Regions from separate parts of the Arthrobacter sp. yr096 genome, predicted to be linked through region 1. Evidence: riboswitches for the same ligand, from Rfam matches in the RefSeq annotation. Region 1 holds a riboswitch; each other region holds the start of a gene.
What was found. Region 1 has a riboswitch for thiamine pyrophosphate ahead of BMY91_RS21880 (FAD-dependent oxidoreductase). Riboswitches for the same ligand answer to the same signal wherever they lie in the genome.
Positions count from the first base shown of each region.

Region 2: another riboswitch for thiamine pyrophosphate. It lies ahead of thiO (glycine oxidase ThiO); the one in region 1 lies ahead of BMY91_RS21880 (FAD-dependent oxidoreductase).
Region 3: another riboswitch for thiamine pyrophosphate. It lies ahead of thiC (phosphomethylpyrimidine synthase ThiC); the one in region 1 lies ahead of BMY91_RS21880 (FAD-dependent oxidoreductase).

Region 1 is NZ_FNYI01000013.1:74,278-81,373, forward strand. It holds gene BMY91_RS21855 (Nramp family divalent metal transporter) at 1-602, shown strand, start outside; gene BMY91_RS21860 (LysR family transcriptional regulator) at 689-1,570, opposite strand; gene BMY91_RS21865 (amylo-alpha-1,6-glucosidase) at 1,825-4,002, shown strand; gene BMY91_RS21870 (thiazole synthase) at 4,265-5,062, opposite strand; gene thiS (sulfur carrier protein ThiS) at 5,066-5,302, opposite strand; partial or broken gene BMY91_RS21880 (FAD-dependent oxidoreductase) at 5,347-5,565, opposite strand; TPP riboswitch at 5,557-5,677, opposite strand; gene thiE (thiamine phosphate synthase) at 5,705-6,388, shown strand; gene BMY91_RS21890 (LLM class flavin-dependent oxidoreductase) at 6,496-7,096, opposite strand, start outside.
Region 2 is NZ_FNYI01000001.1:670,392-677,487, reverse strand. It holds gene BMY91_RS03250 (TetR/AcrR family transcriptional regulator) at 1-107, shown strand, start outside; gene BMY91_RS03245 (DUF3107 domain-containing protein) at 158-382, shown strand; gene BMY91_RS03240 (cytochrome c-type biogenesis protein) at 417-719, shown strand; gene BMY91_RS03235 (4a-hydroxytetrahydrobiopterin dehydratase) at 778-1,113, opposite strand; gene BMY91_RS03230 (thiazole synthase) at 1,161-1,958, opposite strand; gene thiS (sulfur carrier protein ThiS) at 1,962-2,198, opposite strand; gene thiO (glycine oxidase ThiO) at 2,195-3,460, opposite strand; TPP riboswitch at 3,453-3,571, opposite strand; gene thiE (thiamine phosphate synthase) at 3,599-4,267, shown strand; gene BMY91_RS03210 (ferritin-like fold-containing protein) at 4,290-4,958, opposite strand; gene BMY91_RS03205 (RNB domain-containing ribonuclease) at 5,081-6,553, shown strand; gene BMY91_RS03200 (DEAD/DEAH box helicase) at 6,831-7,096, shown strand, end outside.
Region 3 is NZ_FNYI01000001.1:1,026,967-1,034,062, forward strand. It holds gene BMY91_RS04770 (glucose-6-phosphate dehydrogenase) at 1-140, opposite strand, end outside; gene ffh (signal recognition particle protein) at 309-1,889, shown strand; gene BMY91_RS04780 (alpha/beta fold hydrolase) at 1,959-2,681, shown strand; gene thiC (phosphomethylpyrimidine synthase ThiC) at 2,664-4,553, opposite strand; TPP riboswitch at 4,548-4,655, opposite strand; gene BMY91_RS04790 (amidohydrolase family protein) at 4,741-5,823, shown strand; gene BMY91_RS04795 (VOC family protein) at 5,903-6,775, shown strand; gene BMY91_RS04800 (hypothetical protein) at 6,896-7,096, shown strand, end outside.

The DNA.
Region 1 (7,096 bases):
TGCGCGTCATGCGAATCGACAACTCGGTTGCTTACATCATGACCGGCATCTTCGTTATAGCAATGCTCATCGTCGGAGCGGAGGTTCTTCGCTCGGCCGGTGTCACCGTCAGTGCCGGGGACGAAGGGCTGCTGGACTTAGCCGACGTCCTGCGCGCACGCTACGGCGACTTCGTGGGCACCGCGTTCCTAGTCGGCTTTTGGGCCGCATCATTTTCGTCCATAATCGGCGCCTGGAACGGTGTGTCGCTGATGTTCGCTGACTTTTGGGGCAATGTACGCAAGAAAGAATCCGGTCACAGCGACACTCGTGTTGGGGGCAAGTACTTCAAGTTCTACCTTCTCTGGCTGACTTTCCCGCCAATGTTGCTCTTCATCCTGGGTAAGCCGATCGGACTAATCTTGGTCTACGGTGTACTCGGGTCACTTTTCATGCCATTTCTTGCCCTCACCCTGCTGGGCCTGCTCAACGGCCGTCGGGTACCGAAGCAGTGGGCCAACAGGACGCACACCAATGTGGCGTTGGGTATCTGCGCCCTACTCTTCGGCGTACTTGGTGTCCAGCAGCTCCTTCAAGCAGTGCTGCCGATTCTCGGCGGATAAGATCGAGCAATTCTATATCCAGGACCTGGTTCTGCTGCCGGGGTAGCCGGGCTCGGGGCTGCACGGAGAGCAGAGTTAGCCGCGAGCTAAATCTGCTCTCCATGCAGGGTCACCCCGCGTATGAACGCCTCGACAGCAGGGACGTGCAGGCTTTGTACCGACCAGGCCAGCCCCAACTTCCGTCGTTGTTCAGGCACCAGCGGACGGTAGGTGAGATGTTCGTTCGTCCCTTCTTCGGGCAAGGGCATTATCCCCACACCGAGGCCGGCCGCGATCAGGCCTCGCAGAGTCTCAATTTCCGAGGTTTCAAAGGCTATGTGGGGGGCTATTCCTGAGGCGCTCAACATCGCGTCTACAACCGGTCGAAGATCCGTTCCAGATGCGAATGCGATGAAGGGTTCATCAGCGAGATCACTGAGTTCGGGCGTAGCTGCGGTCGCCAAGCGGTGACCGAGTGGGAAGACGAGGCAAAGTTGTTGGGAACGTAGTTGGAGCCACTCGCTCTGGCGCGCCGCTGGAGGCGGAGTCACTACGGCGCAATCGATGATGTCGTCTTCCAACCACGCGTAAAGATCACGTGCTGCCTCCGCCTGGATCAGTTCGAACCGGGCGTCCGGGGATATCCCATGGTGAAGTCGGATGACTGCCGGGAGGAGAGAGAGCCCGACTGATTGGAGGAACCCCAGTCGAATGAGCCCGCTGTCAGGGTCCGACAGAACTTTGAGTCTGTGCTGGCCGGCTTCCAACTCGCGGATTGCACGGATGGCGTGGCGTTGAAAAAGAACGCCAAAGCGGTTGACCTTCAGACGACGCCCTTGTCGATGAAAAAGAGCGACCCCCAACTCCTCTTCCAACCGGCCCAGTGACCGGGAAATGGTTGACTGGTCCGCGCCCATTTCAACCGCGGTGTCACGAGTGCTTTCAGTTTCAAAAAGTGAAACAAATTGCCGCAAGTCTCGAAGATCCACATTTAATGATGCACTGAGTGCATCGTGAGCCGCAAGTTCTCATCTTGGCTGCATCAGGCGACGCACAGGCTATGCACTGGTCCGTTCTTCCTTAAATTCAGCTACTGCGTCCGCGCGCTTGCCGCTCTGGATTTCGGGAACAGTCGAGAGTACCTTGCGTAACAAGACAAAGGACGACACCATGATGCTTCGTACGTTCCCTCGAACTACTGATCCACCGAGGTGCGGACTCAGAGTGGACGAAAGGCCCGACCATGGCTGGTTGGAATGCTGATACAGCGGCAGGTCCGGTAGGGGCAGGGGCGATTACTTTAGTCGAGGGGTCATCCTTCTGTATCTCCTTGCCGACAGGAGATATATTGCCCGGTGGTCCCCATGGTCTGTTCGTTCAGGATTCTCGCATTCTTTCCGGCTGGAGCCTGACCATCGATGACAACCCACTCGATCCTTTGACAGCCGAGATAAAGGAACCTTACCGTGCCTTGTTTGTCAGCAGGGTTCCCCGTTCCGATAGCCGCGCCGACAGCCCGCTCATTGTTCAGCGGCTGCGTGAAGTTGGGGACGGCATCCAAGAGCAAATCTCACTCCGCAACTTCTCCGGCGGGGAGGTCGAATGCGTTGTTTCAATACGGTGCCTGGCGGACTTCGCCGATCTCTTCGAAGTGAAAGAGGCGCGAATCGCGCGGCAATGGGAGATGACTCGCCACTTGGGGTTCGGTTCACTGAGGATTGATGCAGTCTGGCAGGGAATCGGGAGGGGGATAATGGTCCAGTGCCCTGAAGCCGAGGTATCAGCTGAAACATTGAGATATCGAGTCGTTCTACCGGCCTACGGGCGATGGAGCACTGTGATTACCGTGCTGCCTACCAACGAAGGAGCAGATAACTCAGCGGCTTTTATACATCCCGACGGAATTGGGCAATCTCCACGTGATCGTCGTCGCCGAGAATGGATAGCGAAAATTCCCGTGCTTCAGATGGGCAACAAGTCCATCGAACGGACGCTGAGACGCAGTTACGACGACCTTGGATCCCTGCGCATCGAAGATCCAGACCATCCGGAACGTGTCGTAGTCGCCGCGGGGGCACCATGGTTCATGACCCTCTTCGGTCGTGACTCGCTGTGGGCTTCAGAGATGTCCTTGGCGGTGGACCCGTCCCTTGCCTTGGGTACGCTGCAGACGCTGGCGGAACGCCAGGGAATGGTTGTGGATCCCGCTACGGAAGAAGAACCCGGAAGGATTCTCCACGAAATCCGCCTCGATGTTAGCAGTGGGCTGTCTCTGGGCGGTAAGGCGAGCTATTACGGCAGTGTTGACGCCACACCGTTGTTCCTCATGGTTTTAGGCGCCGTCAGCCGCTGGGGCTTTGCGCCGGAAACTATAGCCGCGTTGGTGCCTCATGCGGACAGAGCCTTGGAATGGATTCAAAAATACGGGGACAAGGACGGCGATGGGTTCGTTGAATACCAACGCCTTAATGACCAGGGTCTGATCAATCAGGGCTGGAAGGATTCCTGGGACGGAATCAACTTCGCCGATGGCACGTTGGCAGAGCCGCCCATTGCCCTTTGCGAAGTTCAAGCGTATGTCTACATCGCCTATCAATCGCGCGCGTGGATGGCCTATGACGCTGGGGACCAAGAGCTAGGCGATGAACTGAGGGAGAAAGCGGCACAACTGAAAAGACGGTTCAACGATCAGTTCTGGATGCCCGACCGCGGCTATTACGCCGTTGCCCTCGATGGGAAGAAACAGCAAGTCGACGCGTGCGCCTCCAACATGGGCCACTGCCTATGGTTTGGGTTGATAGACGAAGATAAAGCCCCATTCGTAGCAGAAAGACTGATGTCTCCGGAGATGTTCAGCGGCTGGGGCGTGCGAACTCTGGCCACCGACATGGGCGCATACAATCCGGCGAGTTATCACAACGGATCCGTTTGGCCACATGACAATGCGATAATCGTGGCCGGGCTTCGACGCTACGGGTTTGTTGAGGAAGCACAGAGAATATCCACTGCGCTTCTGGAAGCAGCAGACTATTCCGACGGCAGACTACCGGAACTGTTCTGTGGTTTTAGCCGCGATGAGATCGGAGTGCCGGTTCCATATCCAACTGCCTGCTCACCGCAGGCGTGGGCGGCAACAACACCAATCCTGCTCATCACGAGCCTTATGGGGTACGACGCGCACATTTCACACGGAGGCCTATGGGTAGATCCTGTGCTTCCGGAATCATATGGAGACCTCCACATAAGCAATGCCCCTATGGGGGAAGGCCGCATAACGGTAGACATAGTGGGCTCCGATCCTGTCGTCCACGGACTGCCCAAGAGCATGTCGTTTCATCGCGGGCACCGGCCCTGGATGACGGAGCTGGTGGACAATGCAAACTCCCATGCACGTCCAGAACATGGCACATCGGCCCGATAGATAGACACCCAGACAGGCGATAGAACCCGCATCGTCCGGGGCTTCGAAGACGAGTTTTCTCTTCGCGACAAGTGCGAATCTGACGGATGCCTGAATCGCGTTCATCAGCACCGATTGGGCCACCAGCGGGCCCAACGTGGGTCTTCTGGACCCTGCCAATCGTGCTCGGACAGCAGCGGCAAAAATCGATTCGGGTCACCTGACCGCCCGCGTCATGGGACACATAGCGTAGGAAGGCCCTCTGAAGCAGGGGAGCCCGGCTTCAGAGGAACTCCGCCCGGCCTTCCATGGCTGAGGACGCCGAGGCGTGCTCACGTCGCGGAATCCGGCCCGCCTGTTTGGCCAGCCTACCGGCGATGACGGCGTGTTTGAAGGCTTGGCCCATCTGCACGGGGTTCTGCGCGCGGGTCACTGCCGTCGCCAGCAGAACGGCGTCACAACCCAGTTCCATGGCAAGTGCGGCGTCGGAAGCTGTTCCGATCCCGGCGTCCAGCACCACCGGCACGGAAGCCCGGGACACGATGAGTTCGATGTTATGCGGGTTCAGGATGCCCAGGCCGGTGCCGATGGGCGAGCCCAGCGGCATGACCGCAGTGGCGCCGAGGTTCTCGAGGCGAAGGGCAAGCACGGGATCATCGTTGGTGTAGGCGAACACCTTGAAGCCCCGGTTCACCAGTTGCTCGGTGGCGTCCACCAGTTCAACGGCGTCCGGGAGCAGCGTGTGCTCGTCCGCGATGACTTCCAGCTTGACCCAGTCAGTCTCCAGTGCCTCACGTGCCAGTTCCGCCGTCATCACAGCGTCCGTCGCGGTGAAACAGCCCGCGGTGTTCGGGAGCACCCGGATGTTGTTGTCCACCAGCAGTTGGAAGAGCGAACCCGTTTCGGCCGGCGAATAGCGTCGCATGGCCACGGTGGTGAGCTCGGTTCCGGATGCCAGGAGCGCGGCACCGAGCCCGTCCAGGCTCGGCGCACCTCCAGTGCCCATGATCAGGCGGGACCCGAATTCGACGCCGTCGATCACCAAGGCGTCAGTGCGGATTTCGGTGCTTGCTTCGGTCATGGTTCAGCCTCCCTGTACTGCGGTAACAAGTTCGAGTTCATCGCCGTCGGCCAGCGGAGTAGCCGCCCACTGGCTGCGCAGTACCACCTCGGAATTGCGGACGACGGCGACACCCAGCTTCCCGCCGTCGGCCGCCTGCCCGCGGTGGTCCAGGACGCGGCTGGTAACCGCGGTGACGAGCGTGCTGACAGAGGCGTCTGCGGGCACCTGGTGGGCGGCGCCGTTAAGCTTGATGTTCATGCTGTTTCCTTGCTGTGGAGTTGAGGGCAACCCGGGGTCACAAACCGGGATGACTCGAGCATGAGCTCCAGGAGGTCTTCTTCCTGGTAGTGCAGCTCACTGACAGGCGCCAGCATTCCGGCAGCCGCGACTGTCGCTCCCGTGGCGGGCGTCGGATCGATGAGTGCTACGGAGCGGCCCAGCTTCCGCACTTGATGGGCAATGCCCAGGCCGATGACGCCTCCGCCAATGACAGCGACATCTGCGTGAATGGCTTCTGCCATCTGATTCCTTCCCTACGCCGGTACTAGCCGGATCAGGTCAAGCGGTCGGCTCTTAAGCCCTCTCAGCCGGACGGTCACAATGACGGTCGTCGCGGCTCCCGCGGTACGTGCCCAGTTTAGAGGAACTACTGTGGTTTCCATGACCCAGCATGAATCCCTCGCCTCGGCCCGCCTCTACCTGTGCACTGACGCGCGCAAACGACAAGGCGATTTTGAAGACTTCGTGGACGCAGCCTTCCAGGGCGGAGTGGACATCATCCAGCTCCGCGACAAGACGATCGAAGCGGCCGAGGAGTTGGAGTTGCTGGCCGTCCTGCGCAGCGTCGCGGAACGGCATGGGCGGCTGTGGGCAGTGAACGACCGGGCCGATATCGCCAGTGTTTCCGGGGCTCCCGTGTTCCATGTGGGCCAAAAGGACCTGCCCCTGGAGATCGCCCGCACCTTCCTCCCCGCCCCTGCCGTAATAGGCTTGTCCACCCACACTCCCGAGCAGGTCAATGCGGCCATCACGGCCTCGCCCGGCGACGCGGGACTGGATTACTTCTGTGTCGGCCCCGTGTGGGCGACCCCCACCAAGCCCGGCCGTGAAGCCGTGGGAACCGGCTTGGTCACATATGCCGCAGAGGCGATCAGGCGCGCGGAGGAGACCACCGGCGGGGCCGTTGATTTGCCTTGGTTCGCAATCGGGGGAATCGACCTCGGCAACGTCGAAGAAGTAGTTGCCGCCGGCGCCAGCCGCATCGTCGTCGTCCGCGCCATCACTGAAGCGGAAGATCCGACGGCGGCAGCCAAGTCGCTGCTCGAAGCCCTCGACGCCGCTTAACGGTCCTCAGGGACGCAGATCGTCGGCGTCCCCATATTCGAGTCCGCGGTGGGGATTACTGTCCGGGTAGTTTCCGGGTGTGAGGAAGCTGATGGATTTGAGGTTGCTCATGAGGCGTCTTCCAGGTTGAGGGGGGCGGCTTCGGGGACGCGGTGGGCCACGGTTTCGGGTAGGCCGAGGTTTTCCCGCAGGGTGTTTCCCGGATACCCGGAAGGGTAGATCCCCCGTTCCTGCAAGGCCGGGACAAGCAGGTCCACGACGTCGTTCAGTCCGTCGGGGAAGGCATGCGGGGTGACGTTGAGGCCGTCGAAGGCGTCCGAGCGGACGTAGTGGGCCAACTGGTCCGCAACTGTGGATGCAGAGCCGATGAACCCGCGCCGTTCGGAGAGGTGGTGGACCGGCTGCCGGAGGCTGTAGTTGTGCTCATCGGCAAGTGCACGCCATTGCCGCGACTTCACCGTGGGCTCGTGGCCGGTGTGGACAATGCCGTGGGTGTGGCTTTGCCGGGAGGCTACGGGCTCGAAGGAAGGAAGCGGACCATCCAGGTCAACGGCAGACAGGTCCGTACCCCACACACTCTCGATTGACTGCAGCACGGTGCGGTCATTGAGGGCGAACTCCTTGTAATACGCGGCCTTCTCGGCAGCTTCGGCGTCCGTTTCCGCCACGACGAGGTTGGCGCCGGGGAAGATCTTGATGTCGTCCCCG
Region 2 (7,096 bases), on a different contig from region 1:
CCCGTTATTGGCTTGAAACGGATGGAAATCTTGACCTCGATGTGGCCAGTGATCTGATCTATCGTTTAGCTTGGCGCGGAATCAGTCGATTCCCCAAAGAGTCCTAGGCTACAAATAGAGGACTGACTTAACACTTGATTGGCTTGGAGGCCTTGCTGTGGAAGTAAAGATCGGCATTCAGAACGTTGGCCGTGAGATCGTGCTCGAATCCTCTTTGGACGCCGACGCCGTAGCCAAGATTGTGGCCGAAGCTGTGTCCAAGGGCTCGGAACTGCGCCTGACGGACGAGAAAGGCCGCCAGATCATCGTTCCCGGCAACGTGCTGGGCTACGTGGAAATCGGTGCTGAAGAAGTCCGCCGCGTGGGTTTCGGCGCCCTCTAGGCCTTTCCCGCTTCACGTCCGCTAAGGAGTCTTGATGCTTTCACTCGTCGTGGTGGTTCTGGCTACCATTGCTACCGGTTTTATTGTGTGGGCCAACGACAAGCGGCACGGTAAGTACGGGATCGCGTTGCCTGCTGGGATCTCTGCGGCCGTTGGTGTGCTCAGCTGGATCGCTTTCATCAGCGCCGGGTTGGGCTACCAGCCCGGTGCGACCTGGATCCCCTGGATCCTGCCGATCGTACTGGGGACCGCCACCGCCGCAGGCGTTGTAGTCTTTCTGGGCCGGACACGCACCAAGCACGATACTGCGGAGCTGACCAAGGCTTTGAGGCTCTAAAAGAGTAAAGGCGTTGACCACCACCCCCAGGGTGGTGGTCATCGCCTTTTAAGGGCATTCACGCCGCCGGATAGCGCCCCGGTTCAGCGGCGGCACCGAGTCTGGCTGCGGCCACGCTCACGGAAACTGCAGCGTCGACATCACGCCGCGTTATGGCTTGTCCGGCGTCGTGGGAAACATAACGGAGAAAGACCCTGTTGTAACGCCACTCCAGATCCGGATGGTGGTTTTGTTCTTCGGCGATCCGGCCAACGGCGGCGATGAACTCCAGCGCGCCGGCCGCCGTCGGACTTTTATATACGGTCACCAGGCCGTCCTGAAACTTCCAGTCCGGGAGGTCCTTCAGGGCGGCGTCGATGTCCGCTTGCGACAGTTGGTCTCCGATGCCCGCCATGACTGCTCCTTGTCTAGTGGAACTCTGCGCCTAGTGGAACTCTGCGCCTAGAGGAACTCTGCACGGCCTTCCATGGCTGACGACGCCAAAGCGTGCTCCCGCCGCGGAATCCGGCCTGCCTGCCTGGCCAGCCTACCGGCGATCACAGCGTGTTTGAAGGCTTGGCCCATCTGCACCGGGTTCTGTGCACGGGTTACGGCAGTGGCCAACAGAACGGCGTCGCAGCCAAGCTCCATGGCGAGTGCGGCATCGGATGCTGTCCCGATTCCGGCGTCCAGAACCACAGGAACGGAGGCCCTGGACACGATCAGTTCAATGTTGTGCGGGTTCAGGATGCCCAGGCCGGTTCCAATGGGTGAACCGAGCGGCATGACGGCGGCAGCGCCAAGGTTCTCCAGACGGAGCGCCAGCACGGGATCGTCGTTGGTGTAGGCGAAGACCTTGAATCCGCGGTTCACCAGTTGCTCAGTGGCGTCTACGAGTTCCACAGCATCCGGGAGGAGCGTGTGCTCGTCCGCGATGACTTCCAGTTTCACCCAATCCGTCTCGAGTGCTTCGCGGGCCAGTTCCGCGGTCATCACCGCGTCCTTGGCCGTGAAACAGCCAGCGGTGTTGGGCAGCACCCGGATGCCGTTGTCCACCAGAAGCTGGAACAGCGAGCCCGTTTCGGCCGGAGAATAGCGCCGCATGGCGACGGTGGTGAGTTCGGTCCCCGAGGCAAGCAACGCTGCGCCAAGCCCGTCCAGACTCGGCGCACCTCCGGTGCCCATGATCAGGCGGGAACCGAATTCGACGCCGTCAATCACCAATGCGTCGGTGCGGACCTCAGTGTTTGCTGCTGTCATTGTTCAGCCTCCTTGGACTGCTGTAACGAGTTCGAGTTCGTCTCCGTCGGCGAGCGCCGTTGCAGACCATTGGCTGCGCGGCACTACTTCGGAGTTGCGTGCGACGGCGACGCCCAACTTGCCGCCGTCGGCCGCCTGCCCGCGGGGGTCCAGGATGCGGCCTGTGATGGCACTGACGAGGGTGCTGACGGATGCGTCGTCCGGCACTGAATGGTCGGATCCATTGAGTTTGATGTTCATGCTGATTCCTTGTTGGGAGCGTGGACTGGGATGAGGTCGTCGGGAGTGGCCGCGTCTCCTGCGAAACGGCCGGGCCGGAAGGGAGCCCATCGGGGGTCCGTCGAACCGCCGATCAGTTCGCCCACGATCCTTGCGGCGATGGGTGTCAAGAGGACTCCGTGACGGAAGAAGCCAGTAGCAATCACCAAGCCGTTAATGTCGCCATTGGTTGCGGCGACGCGTCCCAGCAACGGTGCGTTGTCCGGAGTCCCGGGCCTGGCGCGGGCGGTGGCCTCCAGCAGTTCCAGCTCTGCCACCGCCGGAACCAGCACTTGGGCATCGCGCAGGAGCTGGTAAACGCCTCCCGCTGAGACTGCGTTGGACGACGCGGACAATCCGTCCTCCCGCTGGGTAGCTCCGATGACCACCGTGCCGTCTGCCCGGGGCACGATGTAGACGGGGACGCCACGCACCATGCCGCGCACCGTGGCGGTGACGAGGGGCCGGAGGTGTTCGGGGACGCGGAGCCGGAGGATGTCGCCGTACACCGGACGCAAGGGCAGCGTGAGCCCTTCAGGCAGGCCAGCCAGGCTGGCTGCGCCGAGGCCGTTGGCAACAACCGTCTCGGTTGCCGCCACTGGTGCACCAGATTCAAGTTCTACGCCGGAGACTCTTCCCGATTCCCACAGCAAACCGCGGGCCTGGGATGTCACGGCAAACCCGTTCTCTGCGCCGGGGACCCACGTGGTGCTGCCAGGTGCGTGGAGTGCCAGGCCGGCCAACAGGCATTCAGCCAATTTTCGCGGATCCACTTGGTGATCAGCGGGGATATCGAAAGCACAGGAGATTTGGGGACTGAGCAGGGGCTCGCGGTCCCTCGCCTCGCGCAGGGCCAGGGGCTCCACACCCAATCCTGCTGCCAGCTGTACTGACCTCAGGTCTGCGAGCGCACGGCGGTCGGCCGCGTCGGCACCCACCGCAAGGGTCGGCGTCGTGCGGTATCCGGTGGCTTCAGACCCCTGAGGGAGGCCGGCAGTAAACGAGGGCCACAAACGGGAGGATTCCAGCATCAGCTCGAGGAGGTCTTCCTCCTGATAGTGCAGTTCACTTACCGGGGCCAGCATTCCGGCCGCCGCATAGCTTGCTCCGCTTGCCGGCGCGGGATCAATCAGGGCCACGGAGCGACCCACTCGTCGGGCCTCGTGCGCTATGCCAAGCCCGATCACGCCGCCGCCGATGACGGCCACATCTGCTTGGAGGTTGGTATGGCGGGGACCTGCCATTGGATTCCTTCCCTACGCCGGTACTAGCCGGATCAGGTCAAGCGGTCGGCGCTGAAGCCCTCTCAGCCGGACAGTCATATGACGAACGTCGCGGCTCCCGCAGTACGTGCCCAGTTTAGAGGAACTACTCTGGTTCCCATGACCCAGCCTGAATCACTCGCCTCAGCCCGCCTCTACCTGTGCACCGATGCCCGCAAGCGGCAGGGCGATTTTGAAGACTTTGTGGATGCCGCGTTCGAGGGCGGCGTGGACATCATCCAACTCCGTGACAAGACCATTGAAGCGGCCGAAGAATTGGAACTGCTGGCGGTTCTGCGTAGCGTCGCCGAGCGCCACGGACGGCTCTGGGCGGTCAATGATCGGGCCGATGTTGCCCGTATTTCCGGGGCTCCGGTCTTCCACGTCGGTCAAATGGACCTGCCCTTGGAAGCGGCCAGGACCTTGCTGCCAGGCGGCACCGGCATCGGGCTCTCAACACACACTCCTGCGCAGATTGACGCTGCCATTGCTGCCTCTTCCGGCCAGTACGGACTGGATTACTTCTGCGTAGGTCCTGTGTGGGCAACACCCACAAAACCCGGCCGCGACGCCGTCGGACTGGACCTGGTCACATTTGCCGCAGAAGCGGTCAAGAACGCCAACCAAACTACGCTTCCCTGGTTCGCCATCGGTGGCATTGACCTCAGCAACGTAGAAAAGGTGGTAGCTGCCGGAGCCAGCCGTGTGGTGGTGGTCCGCGCGATCACTGAGGCAACGGATCCGACGGCGGCTGCCAAGTCGCTGCTGCAAGCCCTGGACGCGGTCTAGCGAACGTCAAGCCTGCAGCTGGTCAAACCGTCAAGCCCAGACCGGTCATTCGTCGCCCATGCTTTTCGGCGAGTTCTCCTGTCAACCTCTTGATGGCGGCCCGGGCATCTCCGCCGCTCTTGAGGGTAGGTCCCAGGCGGGGATGTTCCATGCCAACCCGTTGCGCCTGTGTGAGTGCTTCGCCCACTAAACGGCGGCCCCACATAGCCAGCCGCGAGGCGAGCCTGGGGTCATCGGCCAACGCCCGCCTGAGGAGGACCCGGAGGACTTCGGTAGCCTGATCGGGAGAGGCCACCCGCTCAACGAATTGCTGGGTCGCGGAGTCCAGAAAAGCCGAAACTGATCTGTAGAAATCCGATGACACGGTATCGATGACGTAAGCCTTCATCACGGACTCGTACCAGTCTCCGGGCTTGGTCCGCTCATGAAAGTGGTCAAACGATCGTTGAAACGGCAGCATGGCTTCCTCGGGATCAATGCCCATTTCCGTGAGCCGATCATTGAGCAGGGCAAAGTTCCCGTAGGCGCCCACGGCGATTTTTGCGAGCACCGACCGGTCATGAAGTGTGGGAGCGAAGCGGGAATCGAAGGAGAGCCGCCCGAAAGCGGACAACTCACCGTAGGCCATTGCCCCGAGGAGCTCGGCTGCGAGTTGCCCGGCGGGAGGCGAGGCGTCCGGGGAAGTGCCCATGGGTCAAGACTATCCCCGGATGTCCTCCGCTTCTCCGGCCCCCTGTGGCCGCTTCGGGCGTTGTCCCTGCCAGGCTGGCCCAATGTGAGACTATCCGCCCGATTCGGGCTAACCTGACTTTCGTGTCACATCATCGGATTGCTCCCAACGTCGACGACTCGACTGATCAGCTCGCCGCGGCCCTTGCAGCCCTGAGGACTGAGCTTGAACTCCCAGGCGCGTACCCCACAGAAGCCGTGGAGGAGGCACGCCGTGCGGTGGCGACACACGAGATCCCGGAGCGCGACCTGCGGGACGTTCCCTTTGTGACCATTGATCCTGCAACGTCAACCGACCTCGATCAGGCGCTGTTCATTGACCGCGCCGGTGCAGGGTACAAAGTCCTCTACGTCATCGCCGACGTCCCGTCGTTCGTGGCTCCCGGTGGGGCGCTGGATGCCGAAACGCGTCACCGCGGACAGACCTTTTACGCCCCGGACGGCCGTATCCCGCTGCACCCGGAGGTCATCAGCGAGAACGCCGGGAGCCTGCTGGCCGATCAGGACTGCAGCGCCTTCGTCTGGGATTTCGACCTGGACGCGGGTGCGAAAGTGCAGACAGTGTCAGTAGCACGCGCCGCCGTGCGCAGCAGAGCCAAGCTGAGCTACAAAGACGCCCAGCAGCACATCGATGATGGAACAGCCCCGCCCGTCCTGCAGCTCCTGAAGGAAGTAGGACTCAAGCGCGTTGAGCTGGAAAGGCTGCGCGGCGGCGCAAGCCTCAACATGCCGGAGCAGGAAATTGTCCAGGCAACCGACGGCGGTGGCTACAGGATCGTGGCCGTCCCCTCGCTGCCGGTGGAGGACTGGAATGCACAAATCTCGCTGATGACGGGGATGGCGGCTGCCCAGCTGATGCTTGACGGGAAAGTGGGCATCCTTCGCACCATGCCCGCCCCGGACCAGCGCTCCCTGCAGCACTTCAAGAGGCAAACCACTGCGCTTGGCAAGCCTTGGGATGGTCAAATTACCTATGGCGAGTACTTGCGGACGCTGGATGCCTCAGATCCCAAGCAACTGGCCATCCTGCACTCGGCCGGGACACTGTTCAGGGGCGCCGGATATACCCCCTTTGACGGCGAAGTGCCAGACACAGTGATCCAAGCGGCCATTGGTGCGCCATACGCCCACACCACAGCGCCGTTGCGCCGCCTCATTGACAGGTTCGTCCTGGTGATCTGCGAGGCACTCAGCAACAACAGGGAAATTCCACGCTGGGCACGCGAGGCCCTCCCTTCATTGCCGGACATCATGGCGTCTTCGGACCAATTGGCTGGACGTCTTGAGCGGGCGGCATTGGACACGGTGGAAGCAGCCCTCGTGGCCAACCATGTGGGCCAGGAATTCGATGCCGTGGTGATCTCCGGCTCCAAGCCCTCCAATGGGAATGGAAACGGCAACGGAAACGGGAGCGGCCCTTACGGCGTTGTCCAGATTGCGGAACCCGCTGTTACCGCCCGGTGCGACGGCGAGTTGGAGTCAGGAACCGAGGTCCGGGTGCGGCTTGTCAAGGCCGATATTGCCAGCCGTGAGATCAGGTTCGAACTGCAGCGGTGACGCGATGCATCCGGCGATCCGGGCTTTATGGCTCCCAGAGGATAGACTGGGCCTGTAGTAATGGATGCCCGGTCGTTGATTCAGTTAATTTTTGAACTCAACAAGCCCGCCCCTACGCGATCTTGAGATGTACCAACTGGTCACCAGTGCCAGTACTTAGATAGCCCGCGATCGGCTTCCACTGGACTTGCTTGCGCGCCCGTTCGTGCTCCGGTACGGCTCCGCCGCCCCCGTTGAGCATGCAGCGCCAATGCCCAAATGAATAAGGAAACTCCCTGTGAGTGAATTGCATACCCATGAAGTCCTGACGGACTCCACCGGAACTGAATCCATCGAACCCGAGGAAACGATCATCTCGGATGAGACGCCCCACGAGATCGAAGAAAAGTCGTTTGCTGACTACAACGTCCGCGCCGACATCGTCGAGTCCTTGGCCGACGCCGGCATTACGCACCCCTTCCCCATCCAGGCAATGACCTTGCCGGTTGCACTGAGCGGCCACGACATCATTGGTCAGGCCAAGACGGGTACCGGTAAGACGTT
Region 3 (7,096 bases), on a different contig from region 1:
GATCCAGCGCCCACCAGTTGGAGCCCTGGAGCCCGTCCGGAAGCAAGGAGGCCGGCCAGCCCCGGGAGCAGGAGCCTGCCCGTGAGGTCCCCGGACGCGCCGAGGATGAGCAACGTTTTTACAGTTGTTTTGCTGGTCACTGTGCCAGCATGCCATCTTGCAGGTGCGACTTGGTACCCTAGATAGTCGAGTCCCCTAGTCGATTCAGATTTGTTGGGTTTGAGACATGTTTGCTGGGGGCAATCGTCAAGACTCTGGTGGGCCGCTTTGGCCGCCATTCGTAGACCATCGAAAGAAGTGCACGGCGCGTGTTCAATTCACTCTCTGACCGGTTGACAGCAACCTTCAAGAACCTCCGTGGCAAGGGCCGCCTCACCGAGGCTGATGTCGATGCCACCGTCCGGGAGATTCGCCGTGCCCTTTTGGACGCGGATGTTGCCGTGTCTGTGGTCCGCGAGTTCACCGGCCGCATCCGCGAACGCGCCCTGGGCGCTGAAGTCTCGGGAGCGTTGAACCCGAGCCAGCAGATCGTAAAGATCGTCAACGAGGAACTCAAGGAGATCCTCGGTGGTGAGACCCGCCGCATCCGCCTGGCCAAGACCGGGCCCACCATCATCATGCTCGCTGGCCTCCAAGGTGCCGGTAAGACCACCCTCGCCGGCAAGCTGTCCAAGTGGCTCAAGGCCCAGGGACACAGCCCCATGCTTGTAGCTTGCGACCTCCAGCGCCCCAACGCTGTCACGCAGCTCCAGGTTGTTGGCCAACGCGCAGGCGTCCCGGTCTTCGCTCCGCACCCCGGCGCGACCTCCGAACTTGAGCACCCCGCCGGTGACCCGGTGGCAGTCGCCAAGGCCGGCGTTGAGGAAGCCCGCCAGAAGCTGCACGACGTCGTCATCGTTGACACCGCCGGCCGCCTTGGCGTCGACGCCGAAATGATGGACCAGGCACGCCGTATCCGTCAGGCGATCATTCCCAACGAAGTCCTCTTCGTGATCGACTCCATGATTGGCCAGGATGCCGTCAACACGGCGATGGCCTTCGATGAAGGCGTCAACTTCACGGGCATCGTGCTGTCCAAGCTCGACGGCGACGCCCGGGGCGGCGCCGCTTTGTCAGTGGCGTCCGTTACCGGTAAGCCGGTCATGTTTGCGTCCACCGGCGAAGGCCTGGACGACTTTGAACTCTTCCACCCTGACCGCATGGCTTCCCGCATCCTGGACATGGGTGACGTCCTCACCCTGATCGAACAGGCAGAGAAGGCATGGGACAAGGACGAAGCCGCCAGGATGGCGAAGAAGTTCGCCGACCAGGAAGACTTCACCCTGGACGACTTCCTCGCCCAGATGCAGCAGATCCGCAACATGGGCTCCATGAAGAAGATGCTCATGATGATGCCGGGTGCGCAGAACATCCGTCAGCAGCTTGAGAACTTCGACGAAAAAGAGATCGACCGCGTCGAGGCCATCGTCCGCTCCATGACTCCTCATGAGCGTGTTGCGCCGAAAATCATCAACGGCTCACGCCGCGCGCGTATCGCCAAGGGCTCAGGTGTCCACGTTTCCGAGGTCAATGGCCTGTTGGAGCGTTTCGCCCAGGCGCAGAAGATGATGAAGAAGCTGGCCCAGGGCGGTGGCATGCCAGGTATGCCGGGAATGCCCGGGCTGGGCGGTCCCGGTGGCGGACGCAAGAACGGCAAGAACGCTCCCAAGAAGAAGGCCCGTTCCGGCAACCCGGCCAAGGCTGCGCAGGAGTTGCGCGACGCCGAGGCCAAGCGGGCCAATGCAGCCTCAGCTGCACCCACGGGCGCGGCTTTCGGACAGGGCGCCGCGGATTTCGACCCGTCTTCCCTCAACCTTCCCAAGGGCTTCGACAAGTTCCTCGGAAAGTAGACATCGCTTCCCAAGGGGCCGGGTCTGCCGGTCCCTTGGGATGTCAGAGCCGTGGAATAGGCTGAACCAATGCACAAGCAGCGCGTAGTCTTCGTTCACGGCCTGGGCAGTTTTGGTGCTGCGGCATGGCCGAAACAACATGGCATGGCCCTCGCTTATGATGCCTTGTTCCTCCGGCGGTTCGGCTTCGATGCTGTGGCCGATCCACAGGAATCCAATGTGGCGGCCGACGTCGCCATTGTTGTCAATGCCCTGGTTGACTCTGGTGGCGGTCACATCGTGGCTCACGAGCAAGGTGCAATTTCCGCCATGCTGGCAGCGATCGACCGCCCCGATCTGGTGTATTCGCTCACGTTGGTGGAACCCGCGTGTTTGTCGCTGACGGCCGAGCTTCCGGCAACCGGTTCCCACCGGGCACTGATGGAACCGCTGTTTGACGTCCGCGCGCAGCTTAACGACGCCGATTACCAGCGTGAGTACTTCCGGCGGGCCTTCTCTGCGGAGACCGGGGGACTGGATACTCCGGAAGCGCGCCGTTCCGCCCGCAGGCTGAGGCTCCAAGCGCCGCCCTGGGAGGCTCCGCTGCACATTGTTCCCGGTGTTCCCACGCTGGTGCTGACCGGAGGCTGGGAACCTCTTTATGAGGAAATCGCCGGCTATCTCCAGGAAACCGGTGCCCTCCGCCGTGTGGCAGCGGGAGGACACCGGCCCCAGGATTCAGTCGACGGCGATCACATCATCCGCACGTTTGTTGCCGATGTGGGACGCGCCATGTCAGTTCAGGCTTCCTGAACCGCCCGTGCTCTGGCTGGCCGGGACCTGGAGTTCCGGAAGGTAAACCTTTCCGCCGGCAGCCAGGAACTCCGCGCTCTTCTCCCGCATCCCGCTGTACATGTCAGCGATTGCCGCTTGTGCCTCGGCGGAACCGTACTCGTCGCGGATGTCCTGGCTGATCCGCATAGAGCAGAATTTGGGGCCGCACATCGAGCAGAAGTGGGCCGTCTTGGCCGGTTCTGCCGGCAGCGTTTCGTCGTGGAACGTTTCGGCCGTCACAGGATCCAGGGACAACGCGAACTGATCGCGCCAACGGAACTCGAACCTGGCCTTGGAGAGGGCGTCATCCCTTTCATTCGCCCCTGGGTGACCCTTGGCGAGGTCAGCAGCGTGGGCGGCGATCTTGTAGGTAATGACACCTGTCTTCACGTCGTCCTTGTTCGGCAGTCCAAGGTGCTCTTTGGGAGTGACGTAGCAGAGCATGGCGGTGCCGTAGCGGGCGATCTCGGTGGCGCCTATGGCCGAAGTGATGTGGTCATAGCCGGGGGCGACATCGGTAACCAGCGGGCCAAGCGTGTAGAAGGGGGCTCCCTTGCACAGTTCCTGCTGGCGTTCCACGTTTTCCCGGACCAGGTGGAAAGGCACATGGCCGGGGCCTTCCACCATTACCTGAACGTCGAACTCCCAGGCTCGCATCGTCAGCTCGGCGAGGGTATCCAGCTCGGCGAACTGGGCGGCGTCGTTGGCATCGGCCGTAGCACCCGGGCGCAGGCCATCGCCCAGGGAGAACGCTACGTCGTACTGGGCGAAGATTTCGCAGAGCTCGTCAAAATGCGTGTACAGAAAATTTTCCTGGTGGTGTGCCAGGCACCAACCGGCCATGATGGAACCGCCGCGGGACACAATGCCCGTGACCCTGTTGGCCGTGAGGGGTACATAGCGCAGGAGCACGCCGGCATGGATGGTCATGTAGTCCACGCCTTGCTCGCACTGCTCGATCACGGTATCGCGGAAGATTTCCCACGTGAGCTTGTTCGCTTCACCATTGACCTTTTCCAAGGCCTGGTAAATGGGAACGGTGCCGATGGGAACCGGGGAGTTGCGGATGATCCATTCGCGGGTGGTGTGGATGTCGTCGCCTGTGGAGAGATCCATGACTGTGTCCGCACCCCATTGGGTGGCCCACTGCAGTTTGTCCACTTCCTCGGCGATGGAGCTCGTCACCGCGGAGTTACCGATGTTGGCGTTGATCTTCACCAGGAAGGCCTTGCCAATGATCATTGGCTCGGATTCCGGGTGGTTGATGTTGTTGGGGATGATGGCCCTGCCGGCGGCGACTTCGCTGCGGACAAGCTCAACATCGCAGTTCTCCCGCAAAGCAACGAACTGCATTTCCCGGGTTACCATTCCCTGTTTCGCGTAGTGCATCTGCGTGACGGTCTTGCCCTCCACGGCACGGCGGGGCACCGGTTGCCCACCTTTCCATTCCGCTGATGCTGCCCCGCGCCGAACCGCAGACTTGCCGTCGTCAAGCAAGTTGCGTGCGCGCCCGGAGTAGGGCTCGGTGTCGCGGCGATCTTCGATCCACGCCGAGCGGAAGGGCTCAAGGCCAACCACGGGATCGCTCCCGGGTCCGGCCGTTCGATAGACCTGCAACGGCTCATTGGCCAAGCCGTTGGGCGACGGCTCCAATGCAATCTCCGTAACGGGAACGCGGATGCCATTGGTGGGATCCTCCACCCACGCCAGCGAGTGGGACTTCAGCGATTGCGTCACCGTCTCAACGCCGGTTTCGCCGGAGCCTGGCTGGTTTTGGCCTGCGCTCAACTCGTTTTGGCCCGCGTTCTTCCCGTTTTGGGCAGGGCTGTGCTGTGTTTCCGTGGTGCTCAAGGATTACTCACTTCCTTCGCCGGCATTACCCGGACAGGTTCAACGGTCGCAGACTGCATCAGTCCGATCTCAGCCCCTGCAGGGGCCCCCGTGTGGTCGTAGATGAAGCTACCACAGCTGCCTACTGGCGCACAGTCACATGGACGCATCCGGTCCACGTGGCCCTGCTGCGGATTAGGCTTTTCCCATGGCCTCCATCATTGAATTCAGCGGACCTGTGCTTGTCTCGTCGGTCGAAGAGCGCCACGGAATGTGGTCTGTGGACGGTGTTCTGACCTTCGAGTGCCCCTCGGAAACGCCGGACAGGGTGTTGGATGGCTGGGTCCTGCCTGGATTCGTGGACGCCCACTGCCACATAGGGCTCGGAGCGGGAGGGGCCGTGGACGAGCAGGTCACTTTCGCCCAGGCCACAGCAGACCGCGACGCCGGAACGCTGCTCATCCGCGATGCCGGATCACCCAGCGACACACGATGGGTGCAGCAGCGGCGGGACCTGCCGCGCCTGATCAGGGCAGGGCGGCACATTGCCCGGAGCCGGCGCTACCTTCGCGGACTGGGGCATGAAATTGAACCCGGCCAGCTGGTGGAGACTGTGCGGAAGGAAGCCCGCGACGGCGATGGCTGGGTAAAGCTCGTGGGGGATTGGATCGACCGCGGTGTGGGGGATCTGGCGGCCTCTTTCCCGGCCAAGACAGTCAAGGACGCCATCGCTGCCGCGCACGACGAGGGCGCCCGCGTCACGGCTCATTGTTTCGCCGAGGACACCATCGATGACATGCTCGATGCCAACATCGACTGCATCGAACATGCCACGGGTCTTCTGCCACGGCACCTTCCCCGCCTCGTGGAACAGGCAGTGCCCATCGTTCCAACACTGGTCAACATCGCTACCTTTCCGGACATCGCCAGCCAGGCCGCCCCAAAGTTTCCGGTGTACGCGGACCACATGGTGCGTCTTTGGGAGCGTCGCAGGGAGCGGGTCCTCGAAGCTTTTGAGTCCGGCGTTGAGATTTTCGCTGGAACGGACGCGGGCAGCGTGATCAAGCACGGCAGGATCGCTGACGAAATGATGGAACTGCACGACGCCGGCCTGCCGCCGGCCGCTGTCCTGGACGCCGCAGCCTGGCGTGCCCGTGCCTGGCTGGGAGCCGAGGGCATCAGCGAGGGGGCAAGTGCTGACGTCGTGCTGTGCAGTGAGGATCCGAGGCGTCACCTAAGGACTGTCACCGAGCTCAAGCACATCGTCCTCCGTGGCAATGTGGTGGGTTAGGAATAAATTGAAGCTTCAAGTAATTTACTAAGGTAGATAGGGTGCCGATGCGCGGCCACCTCAGAACCAGGAGCTTCACATGACCACTTCATCCACCCAGGATCTTCTTCCTGCCGAACTCACCATGGGCACCGTGATGCTCAAGGTTGGCGACATGAAGGTCATGGGCGATTACTATCAGCGCGCCCTGGGCCTGGACATAGTGGCCGAGCAGGACGGTGGGCTGTATCTGGGGCGCATCGGAAAGCCGGTGGTGCATCTTGCCCCTGCGGCCGGCCTGCAGATTCCAGGTCGCGGCGAAGCGGGCCTCTTTCACACTGCCATCCTGTTCCAGGACCAACCCTCGCTTGCCGCCACTATTGCCACGGCCGCCGAGTATGAGCCCCGCGCCTTCGCCGGCAGTGCAGACCACCTTGTCAGTGAAGCTTTCTACTTCACCGATCCTGAAGGTAACGGCATTGAGCTCTACTACGACAAGCCCCGCGAGCTGTGGCAGTGGGATGGCACCTCTGTGGTCATGGACAACGTTGCGCTCCCGCCGCAGCGGTTCCTGCAGCAGCACTTGAGTGAAGCTGCCGTGACCGGTCAGCGCGAGGCTGCTGCCGGCGTCGGGCATGTGCACCTGCAGGTGGGTGACGTCGAGTCTGCGCAAAAGTTCTATGTGGAAACCCTGGGCTTCGAACGTACAGCCGGTTGGCACGGCCAGGCCCTGTTCGTCTCCGCCGGTGGGTATCACCACCACATGGCCATGAACGTCTGGAACAGTCGCGGTGCAGGTCCGCGGCGGGACACCCTTGGCCTGGGGGAGGTCCTGATCGAAGTGCCCGGTATGGATGACGTGGCGGCGCTGGCCGATCGACTCAAGATCGCGGGCGTGCAAAACCATCACACGGGCGCTGAGCTGCGGTTTGATGATCCGTGGCGGAACAAGCTGCGTGTCGCCGTTCGCTGACCCGGCTGTCCGGTCCTCGATGGCGCAGGTCCCTGACTGCACTAGGCTGGGCAGTGACGGCACGGAACCTTTGTTCGTGTGCCGCCGCCCCGTCAGCACGAAGGAATGAGAGTACTTTCCATGGGCTTTGCCGAAATTTTTGTAGCCACCCACGATGAAGCACTCAAGCGGGCAGCAGCCTTGGACAAGGGTGCGGACGTCGGCGGACCCGCCGTCAGGATTGATGGGATCACCGATTTTGAGGTGGAGCAGTTGGGCGACCTCGCCGGCCAGGCCGTCCATGCCGCAGGCGCCGACTACGAACTCGCTTTGGTTGATGTC